Regions from separate parts of the Pseudodesulfovibrio karagichevae genome, predicted to be linked through region 3. Evidence: predicted binding sites of a transcription regulator. Region 3 holds the regulator's gene; each other region holds the start of a gene.
The links. Region 3 encodes sigma-54, which starts transcription at its own class of promoters, with help from an activator protein. Its sites were predicted from a motif close to CTGGCACGGNNNNTGCTT; they were not measured.
Positions count from the first base shown of each region.

Region 1 (5,055 bases), on a different contig from region 3:
CGACAGGTCGAATTTAATGGATGAACGTCCTTTCATGGTTGTTAATTTCAAAACATTGGAAGAGAGTCTTATCCCTGAACTAAAAAAAATGTCCAAGACACAGTTTGACTTGGAAAAGACCCTTTCAGCGGCGAGCGAACTGAAATACACAAGGGCCATAAAAAAGCTCATAGTGGCTGAAAGCCAAGACCCTTCAGAAGAATTCGTCCGACATTTTGCATCTCAGGTTTACTCGGGAAAACTGATGCCTTCGGTGAAAGAAAAATTCACTGACCTCGTCAAAAAGGCACTCCAGCTCTACATAAACGATGCGATTAATGAACGTCTTAAAAACGCAATGGTAGCAGAAGCGATTGAAGAGGAACCTGTTGAGATATTAAACGGTAAGCCACAAGTAATAACTACTGAGGATGAAAAAGATGCATATCTAATTATCAAAGCCATACTGCGGCAGATCGTTAGCCCGGAACGGGTAGCGATAAGAGACACACTAAGCTACTGTGGTATACTTCTTGATGACAACAACCGCAAACCGATTTGCAGACTCTACTTCAATACTTCGCAATACTATTTGGGCATTGTCACAGATAAAGATAAGAGCATCAACAAAATCCCTATCGCCAATATCGATGAAATATACGATTATGCTGAACAATTAAGAGCTATCCCCAATTTCTACGAATAACTCCCCAGCCATTCCTAAAGAAGAGGGCCGCCCTTCCGGACGGCCCTTTTTTATCCCATATCAAGAATAATCTCTACGCCTTAAACACCCTCGGCGCTCCGGCGGTGTCTTCCACCCTGAATCCGGCGGCCGCGATCTTGTCCCGCAACTCATCCGACAAGCCGAAGTCCTTGACCTCGCGGGCCTTCTGCCGGTCCGCCACCATGCCCTGGACCGCCTGGGGCAGGTCGCCGAGGGGCACGGGCATCTGGGCGGGGTCGAGGATGGCGAGGATGGTGTCGATGGCCTTGAGCTCGTCGAGACAAACCTTGGCGGCCGCGCCGGAGAGCTGGTTGTCGGCGGTCCAGTGGTTGACCTGCTTGATGAACTTGAACAGGGCGGGCCAGAAGCGGTGGAGGTTGAGGCCGTCGTCCAGCGCGGTCCTGAAGGCCGCCTTGACGTCGAAGACCGCCTGTTCCACGTCGGTGGAAACCGCGTCGCCGCGCGCGTCGAGCGCCAGGGTCAGGGCCACCGCGCCCTCCTGGATGCGCCGCCAGTTGCGGGCCCACATGGCCAGGTTGTCGTCCGAGGCGCACAGGGTCTTGCGGGTGGCCGCGGAGAGCAGCCAGAGCCGGGCAGCGCGGAAGCCGCCGAGCTTTTCGGCCACCGTGGCCAGCGTTTCGCCCTCGGCGTCCGAGGTCTGCTGGCAGACCATCCAGGCCTGGACCTCGCGCCCGGCCGTGGACCAGATGGCCCGCAGGTTCTCCAGGTGCGGGAAGCGGTGCTTGTCCGATCCGATCATCACGTCGGTGCGGCTAGACTCGTCGAGCGCCATGGCCGCGTGCTGCAAAAACCAGCTCGGGCGCACGTTGCCCCACTGGGTCTCCAGGACCTCGCCGCGCTTCAGGTCCATGAGCGAAGCGCGCTTCAAGAGCGTGAAATCGAGCGGGTTGTCCTTGACATAGGCGTCCAGGTCCACGGTGCGGCCGCCGGACACCTTGTCCATGTCGACCGTGCCGATCTCGCCGTACCGCTTGTCGCGGAACACGTCGAAGTAGACGCTGCGCAGCTTCTCGTAGGCCAGCCCCTTGCCGAGCAGCTTGCGGCAGAGGGTGAGCGCGGTCTCATTGCTGTTGGACGACAGGGGAAATGTCAGGACGTCGGACAGCCCCATGGCCCGGCCGCGCGCCAGAATCGCCTCGCGCCGGTCGGCGGCAAAGGAGGCCCGGTCCGTGTCCGCCTCGCGGGCGGCGGCCAGGGTGCGGTCGTCCATGTCGGTCAGCCCGGCCACGCCCGCGACCTTGACGCCCCGCCCGGCCAGGTGCCGGACGAACACGTCGAGCAGGGCCAGCCTGCGCCAGGAGTCCAGGCCGTCCGGGTTGTCCAGGCTCGGGCCCATGGTGTACGCGCCCAACCCCGCGCCGGTGTTGAGCATCTTGTCGGCCCCGGAGGCCATGTCGAAAATCGTCACCCCGCTGCCGGACCGCTGACGGTAGAGGTGGGTGGACAGGTAGCGCTCGCCCGAATCCGGGAAGATGACCACTATGAGGCCGCTGTCCAGCCGCTCGGCCAGCTGCAACGCCCCGCCCAGCGCCGCGCCCGAGCTCATGCCCGCGAAGATGCCCTCGTGCCGGGCCAGCCTGCGGCAGTTCTCGAAGGCGACCTCGTCCTCCACGTGCAGGATCTCGTCCAGAGCGTGCTTGTCGTAGATGCCCGGCGGGTAGGATTCGAGCATGTTCTTGAGGCCCTGGATCTTGTGGCCCGCGTAGGGCTCCACCGCCGCCACGTAGACCTGGCCCATCTCGTGCAGCCTTTTCGCGATGCCCATGGCCGTGCCCGAGGTGCCCAGCGTCATGACGCAGTGGGTCACCGCGCCGCCGGTCTGGTTCCAGATTTCGAGCCCGGTGCCCATGTAGTGCGCGCGGATGGAGGCCGGGTTGTTGTACTGGTCCATAAGCACGTACTTGTCCGGCTCCTCGCGGGCGTAGCGGTAGGCCTGCTCGATGGCCCCGTCCGTGGCCAGATGCCCCGGAGTCAGCTCCAGCTCCGCGCCGTAGGCGGCCATGATCATCTTGCGCTCCTCGCTCGCCGTCTCGGGCATGAGCAGCTTGATGCGGTAGCCCTTGATGGCCGCGACCATGGCCAGGCCCACGCCGGTGTTGCCCGAGGTGGCCTCGATGATGATCTTGTCCCTGGTCAGCTCGCCCGACTCCTCGGCGGCCTGGATCATGGCCGCCGCCACGCGGTCCTTGATGGACCCGCCGGGATTCTGGCTCTCGATCTTGGCCAAAATCCTGACGTTCGGATTGGGGTTGAGGTGTCGGATTTCCACCAGCGGCGTGTCGCCGATCAGCTCAAGCAGGTTCTTGTTCATCGTAGCGCCCTGAAATCATGCGGGTTGGGTTCAAAATGGATGCCCGCACCGTAGGGCAAAAACAGGCTTGGCGCAACTGGCATGCAAAGTGCATTTTCCTCGTCGAACCGTCATTTTTTGCGCATGCGAGGCCGTACCATGAATCCGTACCCGTTCCTGAAAGACAACATCGAATACCTGCAACGCACCGGGAACCCCATTTTCCAGTGGTTGTCCACCCGCCCGTTCAACGAGGAGATGCTCAAGACGCGGCTGTTCCGCAACGAGTTCGGCCTGCACGACTGGCGCATGGACAGCGGCAAGGGGTTGTTCGAATCCCTGCCCCCGGAGGGGCTGTACGGAAACTGGCTGCACCCGGAAAAGGCCGGGACCTCGGCCACCTTCGTGGTCGGCTGCAACCTGGGCTACGGCATCAACCACCTGCTGACCAACACCCCGGACACCCACAAGGTCATGCTCCTGGAGCCCCGCTCCGAGATGCTCCTGGCCTGCCTGGGCCAGACCGACTACCGGCCCTTCTTCGAAAACAAGAAGTTCCACCTGCTGGTCCCGGACGAACGGTTCCTGTCCGAGGTGGTCCGCAACCTGGATCTCCAGTTCATCTACGGCCAGATCCACCTGAAGAGCGACATCCCCAGCCGCCAGCTCGGGCCCGAGTACGCCCGCTGGGCCACCTGGCTGAGAAACAAACTCGAGAATTTCTCCCTGGAGCTGTCCACCCTGCGCCACCGCCAGGACGTCATGGTCGGCAACGAGATCGACAACTTCGCCAAGGCCATGCGCGACGGCAGCCTCAAAGCCATGGAGGGCCGGGGCGCGGGCGTGGGCGCGGTCATCCTCGGCGCGGGCCCGTCGCTGGAGACCATGGCCCCGCTGCTCAAGGAAAAAATGGGCCACGTGCTCTACACCTGCGCATTGCAGACCATCCCGTCCCTGCAGAACCTCGGCATCAAGCCGCACCTGTGCGCGGCCATCGACTACGACAAGTCCATGCTCAAGGTATACGAGCGGCTGGACCCGGATTTCGTCCAGGACGTGCCCCTGGTCTACTCCACCAAGATCGACCCCATGGTCCTCAAGCGCTACCCCGGCCCCACCCTGCCCCTGTGGACCGTGGGCGGCGTGGGCACCTACGTGCTCAAGGACCGGGACCTGGTGCTCGACGCGGGCGGCAACGTCTCGGTGACCCTGTCGCGCTTTTTGCGCTACTGCGGGGTCTCCCACCTGCTCCTGGCCGGGCAGGACTACGCCTGGATCAACGGCATGTCCCACTCGGGCGGCCACCACAACCACACCACCGACCGCAAGCGGTATTCCTGGCACCAGACCACCCGCAACATGGACGGCGAGGAGATCCTGACCACGGTCCAGTACATGACCGCCAAGCGCGAGCTGGAGGACGACCTCAAGCAGTCCGACTTCCCGATCTTCAACCTCTACGGCGGCGGCGTGCCCATCGAGGGCGCCAGCGTGGTCGACGTGGACACGGCCTACACCAAGGGCATCCTGGCCTCGGCCCCGGGCGCGGTGGAGAGCTTCCTGCGCGACCTGGACCGCTGCCGCCACACCGTGCCGCCCCTGCGCATGGAACCACGCTCGCCCATGTGGACCAACTCCATGCGCAACGCGGAAAAGCACCTCTCCAAGCTGTTCAAGGACCTCCAGGCCAACCAGCAGACGATCCACGAGACCCTGAGGAAGATAGAGCAGTTCATGAAGCAGGACCCGCTCTACGGGCCCTACCTGTTCAACGAGATCGTTGACATGGCCGGGCTGACCCGGGCCAAGTACGCCTACGAGGCCAAGGACCTGGGCGAGTTCAAGCGCATCGCCAAGTCCATGCTCCGGAAGGTCCGCGAGATCGACCGCAAGGTCTGCCTGCCCGCGAGCGAGCAGGCCGTGGCCTGATTCCGGACACGGCGCGCCAACATCCCGTCAACACGGGCGATCCATCCTCGGAACAGGAGGCTTGTCTTTGCGCCGGTTCCGTGAAATAGTCCCTCGCCATGGACGAGAA
Region 1 is NZ_JBGLYH010000005.1:12,431-17,485, reverse strand. It holds gene AB6M95_RS03120 (type I restriction endonuclease) at 1-685, shown strand, start outside; gene AB6M95_RS03115 (cysteine synthase) at 759-3,038, opposite strand; gene AB6M95_RS03110 (motility associated factor glycosyltransferase family protein) at 3,177-4,946, shown strand; gene AB6M95_RS03105 (hypothetical protein) at 5,045-5,055, shown strand, end outside.
Region 1: the regulator sigma-54 is predicted to act here: its motif matches at 3,115-3,132, upstream of AB6M95_RS03110 (motility associated factor glycosyltransferase family protein).

Region 2 (5,055 bases), on a different contig from region 3:
CCTGGCCAGTCCGGCCTCGTCGTCCTGGCTCCAGTAGCCCGACAGCTTGCCGTTCAGGGGAAAGATGCGGTTGATGGTCCCGTTCTCGTGGAAGGAGACCAGCTCGGCCGGGATGTCGCCCGCCGGGGTGGCGATCATGGTCTGGTTCTCCAGGGGCACGGACTTGACCCCGCCGGAACCGTGGAACTCCACGGGCAGGATCTCCCGTTTGCGCAAGTCGTCGGACGTGTGTTGGGGAACCAGTTCACCGTACTGCGTGGATATGATTTGCATGGAAACCTCTCTTGGAGTCTTGGAAGGCGGGGCGGCGCCGGGATTGGCGGGTGTCCGGAATCCTTGAGGATGCGGGGCGTCCGGCCAGGCCGTGGCGTCCGATGAAAAGCAGGGTGGCGTAGCTTATGAGCAGCAGGGCCAGGGAGAGCAGCCCCGCCTGGCCGTATTCCAGGGACTCGGTGTGCTCGAAGATGGCGATGGAGGCCACCTTGGTTCGGCCGGGGATGGACCCGCCGAGCATCAACGCCACGCCGAACTCGCCCACGGTGTGCGCGAAGATCAGCGCGGCCGAGGCCGCGACCCCGCCCATGGCGTTGGGCAGGATGACGTGTCGGAAGGCCTGGAGGTGGGTCATGCCCGAGCAGTGGGCCGCCTCGACGATGCCCGGATCGATCTTCTCGAAGGCCGCGCGCATGGGCAGCACCCCGAAGGGCAGGCTGTAGACCAGGGAGCCGACGACCAGCCCGGAGAAGGAAAAGGGCAGGGGCGAGCCGAACAGGGACTCCCAGGCCGCGCCCAAGGGCAAGCTCGGGCTCATGACCATGAGCAGGCCGAAGCCCAGGACCGTGGGCGGCAGGACCATGGGCAGGTTGCAGGCCGCCTCCACGTACCGCTTGCCCGGCATGCCGGACACGGCCAGCCAGTAGGCCAGCGGCATGCACAGGCAGAGCAGCAGGGGCGTGACCGCCAGGGCCAGCTTGCCCGTGATCGCGAGCGCCGTGAAATCCATGCCGGGCCTACGGGTTGAGGACGGCCCGGGCCGAAGGTGCGGCGGGCGCTGCGGCGTCGGGCGGCGTGGCCGTGGAGGCCGTGCCGGACAGGACGCAGAGCCACAGACAGATGTAGACGAATTTCCTGAACATCGGACCTCCTAGTTCTTGACCAGCTTCGAGAGTTCGCTGTCGGTCAGGGGGCGTTCCAGCTCCCAGGCCAGCTTTCTTACTTCATCGACAAGGGCCGGGAGACCCTGTTCCGGAAGGTCGAGACCCCGGTCCGCAAGGGCGTTGGCGACCGCCGCTCGGCCACTTTTTCCGCCAACAGCGACCATCCGGTCCGCGCCGATGCGGGCGGGGTCGAACGGCTCGAAAAGCTCAGGCGACTTGCTGAGGGCGTGCGCGTGAAGGCCGGACTCGCAAGCGAAAATGTCCTTGCCCGCGATCGCCTTGGTTCGGGGAATCGGCACCCCGGCAGCTTGAGAAACGAAATGGCAGAGGCCGCGAAGGTCTTCAACTTTGTACGCATGACTGTTCTCCTTGAGTGTCAGGTAGGCGGCCAGCTCCTCGGTGGCCGCGATGCCGGACCGTTCGCCGATGCCGAGCAGGCTGACGTCGGCGAAGTCCGCGCCGCAGGAAAGGGCGGTGACCGCATTGCCCGTGGCCATGCCGAAGTCGTCATGGCAGTGCACGGCCAGATCGATGTCCAGTTCCCTCTTGAAGGCCGTGACCAACTCCACCGTCATGGGCGGGGTCAGCAGCCCCAGCGAATCGGACAGGCGCACGCGGGACGCGCCCACGTCCTGAGCCAGTCCGGCCGCTCTCAGGGCGAAGTCCCGATCGGTCCTGGAAAGATCCTCCAGGCCGACGGACACGTATTCCATACCCAGGAGCCGAGCCGCGAGCACGGTACGGGCCAGGCGTTCCAAAAGCCCCTCGCGGTCGGTCCCGAGTCGGTTTTCGATATGCAGGTCGGATACGGGCACGCCGATGTTGATGCGGTCGATCCCCAGGCCCGCGGCCTTGCGGATGTCCGCCTCGCGGCAGGGCGACCAGACGGACAGGGCGGTGCGGCCGCGCCGAGCGCCTATCCTCTCTATAAGCTCGTCGAGCCCATCCTGGCCGACCCAGCCCAACTCGATCTCGTCCACGCCTATGGACAGGAGACCGGACACGATCCGCTCCCGCGCCTCCATGGAGAAGTAGGCCCCGAAGAGCTGCGCTCCTTCTCTGAGTGTGGTGTCGATCAACATGTGGTTTGTCCTTCTCTTGTTGTTAGTGGTGCTGCCTCACTATGAGCAGGAAGGATGCCAATTCTCATAATTCATGTATCATCTTGGTATAATTAAATAAATTTGTTTACGAAAAAGATATGGAATTGGCTACGTTTTTGTAGATTGCTACACTTGTGTCTGCGGTCTTGGTGTGAACCTACACTTTTCGTAGGAAGCTACACTGTTGTGATCATGGTGATTTCCCCTTTGAAAACAGCTTGTTAACATGTTGTAGCGGGTTTGGCACGGCGCTTGCCTTAAGGGCTTCATCGACGCAAACAAACCCATGGAGGAGAAATCATGCGGAAAGTAGCAATTTACGGAAAGGGCGGAATCGGAAAGTCCACCACCACACAGAACACTGTTGCCGGTCTGGCTGAGATGGGCCGCAAGGTCATGGTCGTCGGTTGCGACCCCAAGGCCGACTCCACCCGTCTCCTGCTCGGCGGCCTGGCGCAGAAGTCCGTGCTCGACACCCTTCGCGAAGAAGGCGAGGACGTGGAACTCGAGGATATCCGCAAGCCCGGTTTCGGCGGCACCTGGTGTGTCGAGTCCGGCGGCCCGGAACCCGGTGTCGGCTGTGCCGGTCGCGGCATCATCACTTCCATCAACATGCTTGAGTCTCTGGGCGCCTACGAGGAGTCCGAGGGCCTGGACTACGCCTTCTACGACGTCCTCGGCGACGTTGTCTGCGGCGGCTTCGCCATGCCCATCCGCGACGGCAAGGCCCAGGAGATCTACATCGTCTGCTCCGGCGAGATGATGGCCATGTACGCGGCCAACAACATCTGCAAGGGCATCATGAAGTACGCGGAATCCGGCGGCGTCCGTCTGGGCGGCCTGATCTGCAACTCCCGCAATACCGACCGCGAGGCCGACCTGATCACCGAGCTGGCCGCCAAGCTGGGCACCCAGATGATCTACTTCGTGCCCCGCGACAACGACGTGCAGCGCGCCGAGATCAACCGCAAGACCGTCATCGAATGGGACGGCTCCGTGCCGCAGGCCGACGAGTACCGCGGTCTGGCCAAGGCCATCGACGAGAACACGATGTTCACCATCCCGACCCCCCTCGAGATCGAAGACCTGGAACAGTTGCTCATGGACTACGGCATCATGGAAGCCGCCTAGTTCTCCCCGACATTTCGCCCGGTCGGCGGCTCCGGCAGGCGCGGAATTCGAAAGGATTCCGTGCCTACAGGGGAGAACCAGCCCGAAAACATGGCGGAATGGGAAACAGAAAAACAATCAAAGTCTTTTAATAACGAAGAGATAGGAGAGAGCAAAAATGATGATCATGGTACGAGCAATTGTGCGTCCCGAGAAGTCTGATACGGTCCTGGCCGCCCTCATGGACAATGGCTTTCCGGCCGTCACCAAATATTCCGTGGCCGGTCGCGGCAAGCAGCGCGGCATCAAGATCGGCGAGGTCACCTACGACGAGATCCCCAAGACCATGCTCATGTGCGTCGTCAACGCCGCCGACAAGGACTTTGTCATCAACACCATCATGGATGCGGCCCGCTCCGGCACCAAGGGCGCGTTCGGCGACGGCAAGATCTTCGTCTCCGACGTCGAGGATGTCTACACCATCAGCTCCGGCGTGAACGAGACCGCCGCAGCCAGCGAGGAGGCCGCGTAATGAAGGAAGTCATCGCAGTCGTGCGCATGAACATGATGAACCAGACCAAGGCCGCCCTGACCGCTGCCGGCGTCGACGCCTTCTTCGCCCACTCCGCGGAAGGCCGGGGCAAGGGGTTCGTCAACTCGGCCGTCGTCGAAGGCGCCGAGAGCGGCTACGAAGAAGCCGCCGCGGTGCTCGGCGAGAAGGGCAAGCTCTATCCCAAGCGCATGGTAACGGTAGTGGTCCCCGATGACATGGTCGACGACGTCGTCGAAGCCGTCATCGCCGCCAACAAGACCGGCAAGCCGGGCGACGGCAAGATATTTGTCCTCCCCGTGGGTGACGCCGTCCGCGTCAGAACCGCCGAAACCGGTGCAAAGGCCATAGCCTAGCCGACATCAAGGAGTACTGAGAATGGCCAAGACCAAGAAAGTGGTGCAGCTCATGCCCGCCGACATCAAGGAAGAACTTCTGAAGAAGTATCCTCCCAAGGTCGCCCGCAAGCGCGCCAAGCAGATATTGATCAACGAAGCCACGGAAGCCGAGGCGCCGCCCGAGATCCTGGCGAACGTCCGTACCATTCCGGGCATCATCACCATGCGCGGATGCACCTACGCGGGCTGCAAGGGCGTTATCATGGGCCCGACCCGCGACATCCTGAACATCACCCACGGCCCCATCGGCTGCGGATTCTACTCCTGGCTCACCCGCCGCAACCAGACCGACGCGAGCGCGGACGGCGTGAACTACATGCCCTACTGCTTCTCCACGGACATGCAGGACCAGGACATCATCTTCGGCGGCGAGAAGAAGCTCGCGGCCGCCATCCAGGAAGCCTACGACATCTTCCATCCCAAGGGCATCTGCGTCTTCGCCACCTGCCCGGTGGGCCTGATCGGCGACGATATCCACGCCGTGTCCAGGAAGATGAAGGAGAAGTTCGGCGACTGCAACGTCTTCGCCTTCTCCTGTGAAGGCTACAAGGGCGTGTCCCAGTCCGCCGGCCACCACATCGCCAACAACCAGGTCTTCACCAACCTCGTCGGCGAGAATACGGAGCCCAAGGAAGGCAAGTACAAGATCAACCTGCTCGGCGAGTACAACATCGGCGGCGACGGTTTCGAGATCGACCGCATCATGAAGAAGTGCGGGATCACCAACATCTCGACCT
Region 2 is NZ_JBGLYH010000001.1:177,487-182,541, reverse strand. It holds gene AB6M95_RS00725 (hypothetical protein) at 1-273, opposite strand, end outside; gene modB (molybdate ABC transporter permease subunit) at 245-1,003, opposite strand; gene AB6M95_RS00715 (hypothetical protein) at 1,011-1,136, opposite strand; gene AB6M95_RS00710 (LeuA family protein) at 1,145-2,239, opposite strand; gene nifH (nitrogenase iron protein) at 2,561-3,391, shown strand; gene AB6M95_RS00700 (P-II family nitrogen regulator) at 3,549-3,902, shown strand; gene AB6M95_RS00695 (P-II family nitrogen regulator) at 3,902-4,276, shown strand; gene nifD (nitrogenase molybdenum-iron protein alpha chain) at 4,299-5,055, shown strand, end outside.
Region 2: the regulator sigma-54 is predicted to act here: its motif matches at 2,283-2,300, upstream of AB6M95_RS00710 (LeuA family protein).

Region 3 (5,055 bases):
CACCGAGGGAACCTGCGGCATGCTGACCTACCTGGTAGGCCCGCAGATTCTCAAGATGGAACGGAACCCCAAGCTCCAGGACGGCCCCAACTCCCTGACCGGCGAGGTCATCAACTTCCACATCAAGGACGACCGGTCCGAGGTCATCGGCGGCAAGCAGCGCGTCAAGGCCGTGTTCATGACTCCCGGCAACCTGAAGGTGCAGTAGATGGCCGAGGGTCTGCGCGCAACGAACCTGTCCAAGCGGTACGGCCAGAAAGAGGTCGTGCACAACATCAACATCCAACTCGACGCGCGCGAGGTGGTCGGCCTGCTCGGCCCCAACGGCGCAGGAAAGACCACCACGTTCTACATGCTCGTGGGCATTGTCCAGCCCAACACCGGGGAGGTCTCCCTGGGCGGCCGCGTGCTCACGGGCAAGCCCCTGCACGAGCGGGCGCGCATGGGGGTCAGCTACCTGCCCCAGGAGAGCTCCATATTCAAGAAGCTGACCGTGCGCCAGAACCTGGAGATCATCCTCGAACAGACCTCCCTGACCTCGCGCCAGCAGCGGGCCAGGGCCGATGAACTCCTGGAGATGTTCACCATCACCAAGCTGGCGGACCAGGCGGCCATGTTCCTGTCCGGCGGCGAGCGGCGCAGGCTGGAGATCGCCCGGGCGCTCATCCTCGATCCGCAATTCATCCTCCTGGACGAGCCCTTCGCAGGCATCGACCCCATTGCGGTCATCGACATCCAGGAAATCATCTCCGTGCTCAAGTCCATGGACATCGGCATCCTCATCTCCGACCACAACGTCAGGGAAACCCTGAACATCTGCGACCGGGCCTACCTGGTTTACGAAGGCACGGTCATCCTGGAAGGGGCCCCGAGCGAAATCGTCAAGTCCAGCCGGGCCCGCCAGATTTATCTGGGCGAGGATTTCCGGCTTTAATCCGCCTCTCCCGTCTTTTTTTCCTCTTTCCCGATTTACACTGACCCCAAAGGTTGGTACACTTTTTTCATACCAGAATATGCTTGCTGAATTATTAGTCGAAACAGGATGTTAGCACAATTGTGTTGCATCCTTTAATCCGCTATGACATAGTTGAACCGGGAAAAATGTACGGTAGTCGAAAAAAAGTTTCTTTATTTGGCAACCGATAAACATAACTTCAAGCGAGTAACGAATCATGGGACTGGAACTTCGGCAACAGCTCAAGCTCTCACAGCAACTGGTCATGACGCCCCAGTTGCAGCAGGCCATCAAGCTGCTGCAGTTGTCGCGCCTTGAGCTGCTGGAGACGGTGCAGCAGGAATTGTTGGAGAATCCTTTCCTTGAAGAGACCGAGACCGACACCGAGGTTCCTGACAAGACGGAAGTCCTGACCGAGTCCCAGGCCGAGGAGGAACTGGTCCGCAACGCGGACTGGGAGAACTATCTCGGCGAATTCTCGTCCACCTCCAAGCAGGCCCTGTCCCGTGACATGGAGATGCCCGAGGAGGGCATGTCCTTCGAGGCCCGCCTGGCCTCCAAGCCCTCGCTCGAAGGGCACCTGAACTGGCAGATGCGCCTGTCGAATTTCACCGAGCACGAACTGGCCATCGGCGACGTCATTCTCGGCAACCTCGACTCCAACGGCTACCTGCAGGCCTCCCCGGAGGAGCTGGCCGCCATGGTCCAGGCCACCGAAGAGGAAATAGCGGCGGTCCTGCACCGAGTCCAGCATCTGGACCCGGTGGGCGTGGGCGCCCGCACCCCGCAGGAATGCCTGTTGGTCCAGATGGAGGTCCTCGGATACGACGACCCGATCATGGTTTCCCTGGTGCGCGATCACCTGGAGGACCTGGAGAAGAACCGCTACAAGCCCCTGGCGCGCAAGTTCAAGATCTCCATGGACGAGCTCAAGGCCTACCTGGACCTGATGCAGACCCTCGATCCCATGCCGGGCGCCAACTTCTCCAGCACCGAGCCGCACTACGTCAGCCCGGACGTATTCGTCTACAAGTACGGCGAGGACTTCGTCATCATCCTCAACGAGGACGGTATGCCGAGGCTCCAGATGAACACCTTCTACATGGATTCCATGAAGGGCGCGGCCGACAAGGAGAAGGAATATTTTCAGGAAAAGATGCGTTCCGCCGCATGGTTGATGAAAAGCCTGTACCAGCGGCAGCGAACCCTGTATAAAGTAGTTGAGAGCATTGTCGGCTTCCAACGGGCATTCTTCGAGGAGGGCGTGACAAAGCTCAAACCCCTGATCCTCAAGGAGGTGGCGGAAGACATCGAAATGCACGAATCCACCGTGAGCCGGATTACAACCAGCAAGTACGTTTCAACGCCGCACGGCATTTTCGAGCTGAAGTTCTTCTTCAACTCGGCCCTGGATCTGAACGACGGTTCCCAGGTGGGCTCGGAGAGCGTCAAGGCGCTCATCAAGCAAATGATCGCAGACGAAGACACGAAGAAACCGCTCAGCGACGAGCGAATCGGCGAAATCCTCCAGGAAAAGCTGGAAGTGAACATCGCCCGGCGTACGGTCGCCAAATACCGCTCGGCCATGGGTATTCCTTCGTCTTCAAAACGTAAGCAGTACTTCTAGGTTCTGCTTGAAGCACTCTCAACCAGGAGGCAGCGTATGAACATCAGCTTCACTTTCAAGAACTTCGAGCCTTCCGATCACCTCAAGGGGTATGCGGAAAAGCGTTTTGAAAAGGTAGCAAGATACGTTTCCGACGCGGAGGCTGATCTCCAGGTCAACCTGCTGGTCGACAAGTTCCGCCACAAGGCGGACGTGATCCTGAACTCGGATCGCATCCATATCTCGGCCTACGAAGACTCTGAAGACATGTACTCCACCATTGACATGGTCCTGGACAAGCTGGAAGCCCAGCTCCGCAAGATGCGTGAAAAGATGAAGAACCGCCCCAGACAGGCGCGTCCCAATAAAATGGTGCAGATGAACTACCTGTCCTACGAGGACATCGCTCCCGGTTCGTCCCCCACCATCGTCGGCACCGATGCATACGAGCCCAAGCCCATGTCCGTGGACGAGGCAGCCATGCAGCTCGATGCCCGTGACAATGAATTCCTGGTCTTCCTCAATGCGGAGACCGACGGCGTCAACGTGATATACAAGAGAAAGAACGGCGATTACGGCCTCATCGACCCCGGAAACTAAGCATGAAACTCAGTGATTACCTGGCGAAGGAGCTGATCCTTCCCGAACTCAAGTCCGAGACCAAGTCGGACGTATTGAATGAACTCGTCGCCCCCCTGGGCGAACAATATCCAGAGATGGACACGGACCATGCGGTCCGTGTCCTTCTCGATCGTGAACGGCTCGGCTCCACCGGCATCGGGGACGGCATCGCCATCCCCCACGGCAAGCTTGAGGACCTGGAAAAGGTCATCGTGGTCGTGGGCCGCAGCCGAAACGGTGTGGAGTTCGAGGCGCTCGACCACAGCCCGTGCACCATCTTTTTCCTGGTGCTCGCCCCGGAACAGGTGGCGGGCATGCACCTGCGCGTCCTGGCCCAGATTTCCCGTCTTCTCAAGGACGAGGAATTCCGCAAGGCGTTCCTGTCGGCCGATGACCTCGAGGCCCTCTGGGCTCTCCTCAAGGGCGTGTAACTCCATGGACGGACTCCGTTGACCTCGACCAACCCCTTTCCCGTGGTGATCGTCACCGGGCTCTCCGGGTCCGGCAAGAGTACCGCAATCCGGGTCTTCGAAGACTTGGGGTTCTTCTGTATCGACGGGCTGCCTTCCGAGATGTCGCCCAAGCTGGCCGACCTCATCCTCTCCTTCGACACCAAGTACCGCGGCCTGGCGCTCGGCATGGACCTGCGCCAGTTCGAGTTCGTGGACGGGTGGGGTAAGGCCCTGGAAGGGTTCGCCGAACTCGGCATCACCCCGCAGGTCCTGTTTCTCGAGGCCAAGATGGCCGAACTGGTCCGCCGCTACGCCACCACCCGTCGCCCGCACCCCCTGGAGTGCCGCAACCTCGGCCTGGAGCAGGCCCTGGAGATGGAGAAAAAGCTCCTGGAGCCCGTGCGGCGCGGGGCGGTCCTGGTCCTGGACACCACGGACTATTCCATCCACGACCTGCGCCGGGTCATCCAGGCCAAGTGGTCCTCCCTTGAGGACGTGAGCTTGGGCATGCGGGTGCACATCATCACCTTCGGCTTCAAGTATGGGGTTCCGTCCGAGGCCGATCTGGTTTTCGACCTCCGCTTTCTGCCCAACCCCTATTTCGACAAGTCCCTGCGCCCCATGTCCGGCCTGGACAAAGCGGTCTCCGACTATGTCCTGGGCAACCCCACGGGGGCGGGCTTCATCAAGCGGTTTCATGAATTTCTGCTCTATCTCCTGCCGCTTTACGCCGAAGAAGGCCGCTACAGGATCACCCTGGCCCTGGGCTGTACCGGCGGCCGCCACCGGTCGGTTTCCGTGGCCGAGTCGGTGCTGGCAACCCTGAAGGAAAAAGGGTATACGGTTTCGATCGAACATCGACACATGGAACTCGGTTAGACATGGCTGCAAACACTGACAAAAAAGATGTCGTGATCGGCGTGGTGCTGGTTACCCACGGATCCTTCGGCGAGAGCCTGCTCAAGGCCGCGGAAATGGTCATGGGACCGCAGGAAAACTGCCTGGCCGTCGGCATCGACGTGCAGAAGGGCGTGGACGAGGCCCTGGAAGGGGTGCGCAAGGCGATCCAGTCCCTGGAGCAGGGCAAGGGCGTCCTGGCCCTGACCGACCTGTTCGGCGGTTCCCCCACGACCATGTCCCTCTCCCTCATGAAGTCCGAAAATCTCGAAGTCATCACCGGCGTCAATCTCCCCATGGTTGTGGCCGCGCTGCAGGCCCGGTCCATGAAACTGCCCGAGCTGGCCGACAAGGTCATGGAAGCGGGGCAGCAGGGGATCAAGGTCGCCGGGGCGATGCTGCGCAAAAAAGCAAAGAAATAGGTATGATGCCGTGACTCTCGTTCGTATCGACAACCGCTTGATTCACGGCCAGATCATTGAGACGTGGCTGCCGTACACCGGCGCCAAGAACGTTGTCGTGGC
Region 3 is NZ_JBGLYH010000004.1:27,480-32,534, forward strand. It holds gene AB6M95_RS02535 (LptA/OstA family protein) at 1-208, shown strand, start outside; gene lptB (LPS export ABC transporter ATP-binding protein) at 209-934, shown strand; gene rpoN (RNA polymerase factor sigma-54) at 1,173-2,582, shown strand; gene hpf (ribosome hibernation-promoting factor, HPF/YfiA family) at 2,619-3,161, shown strand; gene AB6M95_RS02555 (PTS sugar transporter subunit IIA) at 3,164-3,613, shown strand; gene rapZ (RNase adapter RapZ) at 3,632-4,513, shown strand; gene AB6M95_RS02565 (PTS sugar transporter subunit IIA) at 4,516-4,953, shown strand; gene AB6M95_RS02570 (PTS sugar transporter subunit IIB) at 4,964-5,055, shown strand, end outside.

Region 4 (5,055 bases), on a different contig from region 3:
CGTCGTTGATCTTGAGCACGTCGGCCGCGTCCATGGAGGCGGCCAGGATCTCGGCGGAGTAGAAGTCCTGGCGCAGGTTGATGTCGAAAATTTTGAGCCCTTTTTTCGTCGCGGCCAGGAAATGATGGACGGCCCGGCGGGAGACCTCGCCGCGCTGGGCCAGGGAGCCGAAGCAGACGACGTCCGCGTTGGCGGCCAGGGTCAGGGCGGACTGGTCCAGGGTCAGGAAATCCCAGGCCACGTCGTCCGGGAAGACGTAGGTGGCCACGCCGTCCGCATCCACGCGGGCGTCCACCGTGCCGGTGGGATGGTCCTCGTCCAGGGACACGGCGTCGATGTTCAGCCCCAGGCAGACGAGCAGGGACAGGGCCTCGCGGCCCAGGTCGTCGTCCCCCACGCGGGACACGGGCACCCCGGCCCCGCCCAGGGCGTTGACGTGATAGGCGAAGTTGGCGGGCGCGCCGCCCAGCAGACGGGTCCGGGGCAGCACGTCCCAGAGGATTTCCCCCAGTCCCACGGCAAGTATCGGATGCATGGCTAGCCCGCTTTCTCCACGATCAGTTTGAGGCGCGCCTCGGCCCGTTCGCGCAGGGGCGAATCCGAGGACGCGGTCCGTTCCAGGAATGAGACCAGGTTGTCCAGCCCATCCTCCATGTACGGATGGCCCGGCTCGAGCGAACGCTCGTAGGCGGCGAACCCGCGCTCGAAACAGTCGAAGGCTTCTTCGGTCCGGCCCCGGCTGTCCAGGAACAGGGCCAGGTTGCACAGGGCCTGGCCGGTCTCGGGATGGTCCTCGCCGTAGGCGCTGCTGCGGATGGACAGGCTCCTGCGGAAATGGGCCTCGGCCTCGGGGTCCTCGCCCAGCCGCTCGAAGAGCAGCCCGGCCAGGTTGTGGCTCGCCGCAGTCTCCGGGTGGTGCTCGCCGTACAGGGCGGTGGTCAGCTCCAGGCTCTCCAGGGCGCGCTTCAGCCCCTCTTCCGGGCGGTCCAGGGCGTCCATGAGCAGGGCCAGGTTGTGCAGGCAGGAGGCGGCCGCCGGGTGGCGTTCCTCGTTGGAGGCGCGGAGCACGGCCAGGCACTCGTTCAGGACGGTCTCGGCCCCGGCCAGGTCGCCGCGCGCCTGCCTGACCATGGCCAGCCCGTTCAGGACCGGGGCCGTGGCCGGGTTGTTCTCGGTGAAGATCTCGCGTTGCAGTTCCAGGCAGGCGTTGAACGCGGCCTCGGCGCGGGCCAGGTCCTGCCCGGCCCAGTAGACCGTGGCCAGTCCTTCGAGGTCGGCGGCGATGTCCGGATGGCGTCCGCCCTTGAGGGCCACGTCCACGGCCATGGCCGCTTCCAGGAGCTCGGCGGCCTCCTGGTGGCGGCGCTGGTAGTAGAGGGAGAAGCCGGTCTGGTGCAGGACCCGGTTGGCGGCGGCGGTGTTCACCCCGAGGTCGGCGGCCAGGTCGCGGCAGGCCAGGACGTGGGGCATGAGCCACTCGACCAGGGGCCAGTTCTGCGGGTCGGCGTCGGGCAGGGCCAGGTTCAGGGCGTACACGGCCCGGCCTGCCCACTCGGCGGCCTGCTCGCGGTCGAGCGATCCGCGCAGGGCGTCGCGCACCCCGGGCGGCAGGGCGAAGACCTGGTGGTCCGCGTCGGCTACGACCAGGTCGCGGCCCACCAGCGGATCCATGAGGGCCGTGGCCGCGAAAAAGGCGGCGGCCGGGTTGACCAGGGCCGGGTTGTGCGGGGTGCCGTCCACGGACAGGGCGAAATCGTAGGGTAGGGGGGCGTCGGCCAGCATGGCGGCCATGTATAGCGCTTCGGCCCCGCCGGGGGCCTCCCGCTCCACCTCCCGGACCAGGTCCAGGACGGCTTCGGGGCTGCGGTCGTCGCGTGTTTCCGTCACGGCATGCTCCTTGTTGAGAAATCTTGCTCTGACTATCCGGTTTGCCGGGGGAATTCAAGGCGAGGCGCAAAAAAGGGCGCTGCCCGGACCGGCCGGACAGCGCCCCGAAAGGCGATGCTGCGGAAGAGACTAGCGCTTGACCGAGATGAGCGTGTTCAGGACCGTGTCCGCTGTGGTGATGACCTTGGTGTTGGCCTGGTAGCCGCGCTGGGTGACGATCATGTTGGCGAACTCCTTGGCCATGTCCACGTTGCTCTCCTCCAGGGAATTCTGGTTGATGCTCCCGCGCCCCCGCTCCCCGGCCGTGCCGAGCATGGCCTCGCCCGAGGCGTCGGTGGCCAGGAAATTGGTCCCGCCGTCGCGCTTGAGCCCCCACGGGCTGTTGAACTTGTACACGGCCACCTTGTACAGCTCCTCGTCCTGGCCGTTGGAGTAGTGGCCGGTCATGACGCCATCCGCGTCCACGCTGACGCTGTTGAGGTACCCCCAGGCGTAGCCGTCCTGGATATGGTAGAGGGTGGCGGACGGCTTTGTGTAGCTGGTGGTCACACGGGCGTCGCGGGTCATGTTGTCCATCTCGGGCAGCAGGTCCACCCGGTTGCCGATGGACGCGGCCGAGCCTCCTCCGCTGGAGCGCCAGGAACCGCTGGTGGAGTTGAGGCCGAAATCATAGCTGATGGAGCTGGTCTCGCCGAAGGCCGCACCGTTGCTGCCGAAGGCGTAGTTGAACTGGGGCAGGCCGTCCTCGCTGAAGGTCGCCGGGACCCAGGAGGAGAGGCTGGTCCCCCCCGCCCCCGAGGCGGCCGAGGGATCCAGGGTGTAGGCCGACTGGTTGATCAGCACCCCCCGGTCGTTGAAGGTCAGGACCCCCATCCCGGCCAGCCCGGCCGCCGAGGTGCCGTAGGCCTCCGAGCCGTCCGACTCCCCGGGCATGGCGATGAGGTACTCCCAGTAAGTGTAGCCAGGCGTGGCGTTGGACAGGTTCGTGGTGGACACCGGGTCGAAATAGATGGTCATTTTATGGCTGTTGCCGAACTCGTCGTACACGTCCATGGAGGTGGAATACTGCGGCCGGTCGCTGCCGAACGGCGAACCCGCGTTGCTCTGGTTGGCGTTGTACGCCTCGAGCATGGCGAAGAACGGGTTGTTCTGGCTGGAAATCTGGCTGGTGGCCGAGTGGTCGAGCTGGGTGACAATCTCGATAGAGGAGGTCGCCCGGGGTTCGGAGCGGACCACGCGAGCGGACTTGCCGTCCACGACGATGTCCTCGTAGGGCAGCTGTATGTCGGACACGGCGGTGTCCCAGGTCTTGGTATCCTGATTGTAGGCGAACCCCTGCAACCGGTATCCCTGCGGATTGACCAGGTAGGCCTCGTTGTCGAAACGGAACCCCCCGGCCCGGGTGTAACGGATGGCTCCCGAGGAATCGGTCACCCCGAAAAAGCCCTGTCCCGTCAGGGCCAGGTCCGTGGATGTCGTGGACGAGGACAGGGGGCCGTCGGTGAAGATGCCCCGGATCGCGGACACGCCCACGCCCATGCCCATCTGGCTGATGCGCATGGCTTCCGAGTCGTACTTGGCGCTGCCCGAGGCCACCTGTTGGCTCATCAAGTCGCCGAACAGGATGTTCGAGCGCTTGTAGCCGACGGTGTCGACGTTGGCCAGGTTGTTGGCCAGGACCTGCATGCCCTGGCTGTGGGCTATCACGCCTGTGGCGCCCACATACATGCTTCCAAAACTCATACTTCCTCCGATCCGGCGCTGCCGGATTCGCGGGAACCACCGGGATACCCATTCCCGGCAATAAATTCCCGACGCCTTCTCGGAAGTGTAAAGAGCAAGGGGTGTGCCATTAAGAAAACTTCATGTTTCCGAAGAGTAAGCGAAGCTCCGGACGCGGCACATCCTGCCGGAGCGCGTGTCGGACCGCCCTTTTCTCGACCCAGGCCAAGGCCTCGACGCGGGCGGGCGAGGAACCGGGCCGACCGATCTTTCCCTTGCCAGATACCGGCGGCGCGCGTAGGCTTGCGCGACTTCGCGATCAGAGTGACTTCAAACGAAACAATGGAGATATAGTAATGAAACGGATTCTTCCCCTGCTCTTCGTCGCCATCCTGGCCTTGGGCCTGAGCGCCTGCAACCAGGAGCCGTCGGTCAAGGTCGGCGTTGTGGACGAGGCTGCCGCCTTCAAGGAAAACAAGCTGGCCACCGAGGCCATGGCCCACCTCCAGGAGATGGGCAAGCCCTTGCAGCAGAAAGCCGAAGCCGCCTACAAGGCCATGCAGGCCAACCAGACCGAAGAGACCGTGGCCGCCTACAAGCTGGCCATGGGCGAACTGCAGAACACCATGAACGCCGAGCAGCAGCGCGTGGTCGCCATGGTCGACGCCAAGTTCAACGAGATCCTGGAGAACTACCGCAAGGAAAAGGGCCTGTCCCTGATCCTGAGCAAGCAGGCCGTGATCGCGTCCAGCGAAGCCGTGGACATCACCAAGGACATCGAGGCCGCCATGAACGCGGTGACCATGGACTTCTCCCTGCCTGAAGCGCCCAAGGCCGAAGCCCCGGCCGCCGAGCAGGCCGCTCCGGCTGCCGAAAAGGCCGCCCCGGCCGCCGAGGACGACGCCAAGGCCGCGCCCGAGGCCAAGAAGGCCGCCGAGTAGCCGCTCTCCCGCAGACACGAAAAGGCCTGTCCTCCACATGGAGGACAGGCCTTTTTTTGTTTCGGCTACCGGTTCAGCCGTTGTCCCGGAAAAGGACCATGAGATCCCGGACCTGGTCCAGGTTCCCGGTGAACATGCCCAGCCGGTCGCGCACAAGTTCCAGGTTCCCGTTGCGCCCGGCGTGTTCCATTTCCAGGGCCAATCGGCCCAGTTCGTCGGCTCGGACCACGCCGCACATTCCCTTGAGGGAATGGGCCAGCTTGGTTCCCTGGATGATATCCCCGTCATCCAGGGCCATAGTCAACTCCGCCACGCGTCTCGGACAATCCTCAAGAAAGGCATCGATGAGCTCCATGGCCAGCTCCCGGTCATACGCCAGGCTGGACAGGAACTGATCGGTGTCGAACAAATCCCGCGTCATTGTTCCCCCCTTCGGTTCCATTAGATTTTTCAATCTACCATCCGCGAAAGGGGTTGAAAAGGCCTTTTCCCGCCCCAGAGAGGC
Region 4 is NZ_JBGLYH010000064.1:1,278-6,332, forward strand. It holds gene AB6M95_RS16500 (carbohydrate kinase family protein) at 1-535, opposite strand, end outside; gene AB6M95_RS16505 (tetratricopeptide repeat protein) at 538-1,887, opposite strand; gene AB6M95_RS16510 (flagellar hook protein FlgE) at 2,017-3,630, opposite strand; gene AB6M95_RS16515 (OmpH/Skp family outer membrane protein) at 3,966-4,550, shown strand; gene AB6M95_RS16520 (Hpt domain-containing protein) at 4,624-4,971, opposite strand.
Region 4: the regulator sigma-54 is predicted to act here: its motif matches at 3,723-3,740, upstream of AB6M95_RS16510 (flagellar hook protein FlgE).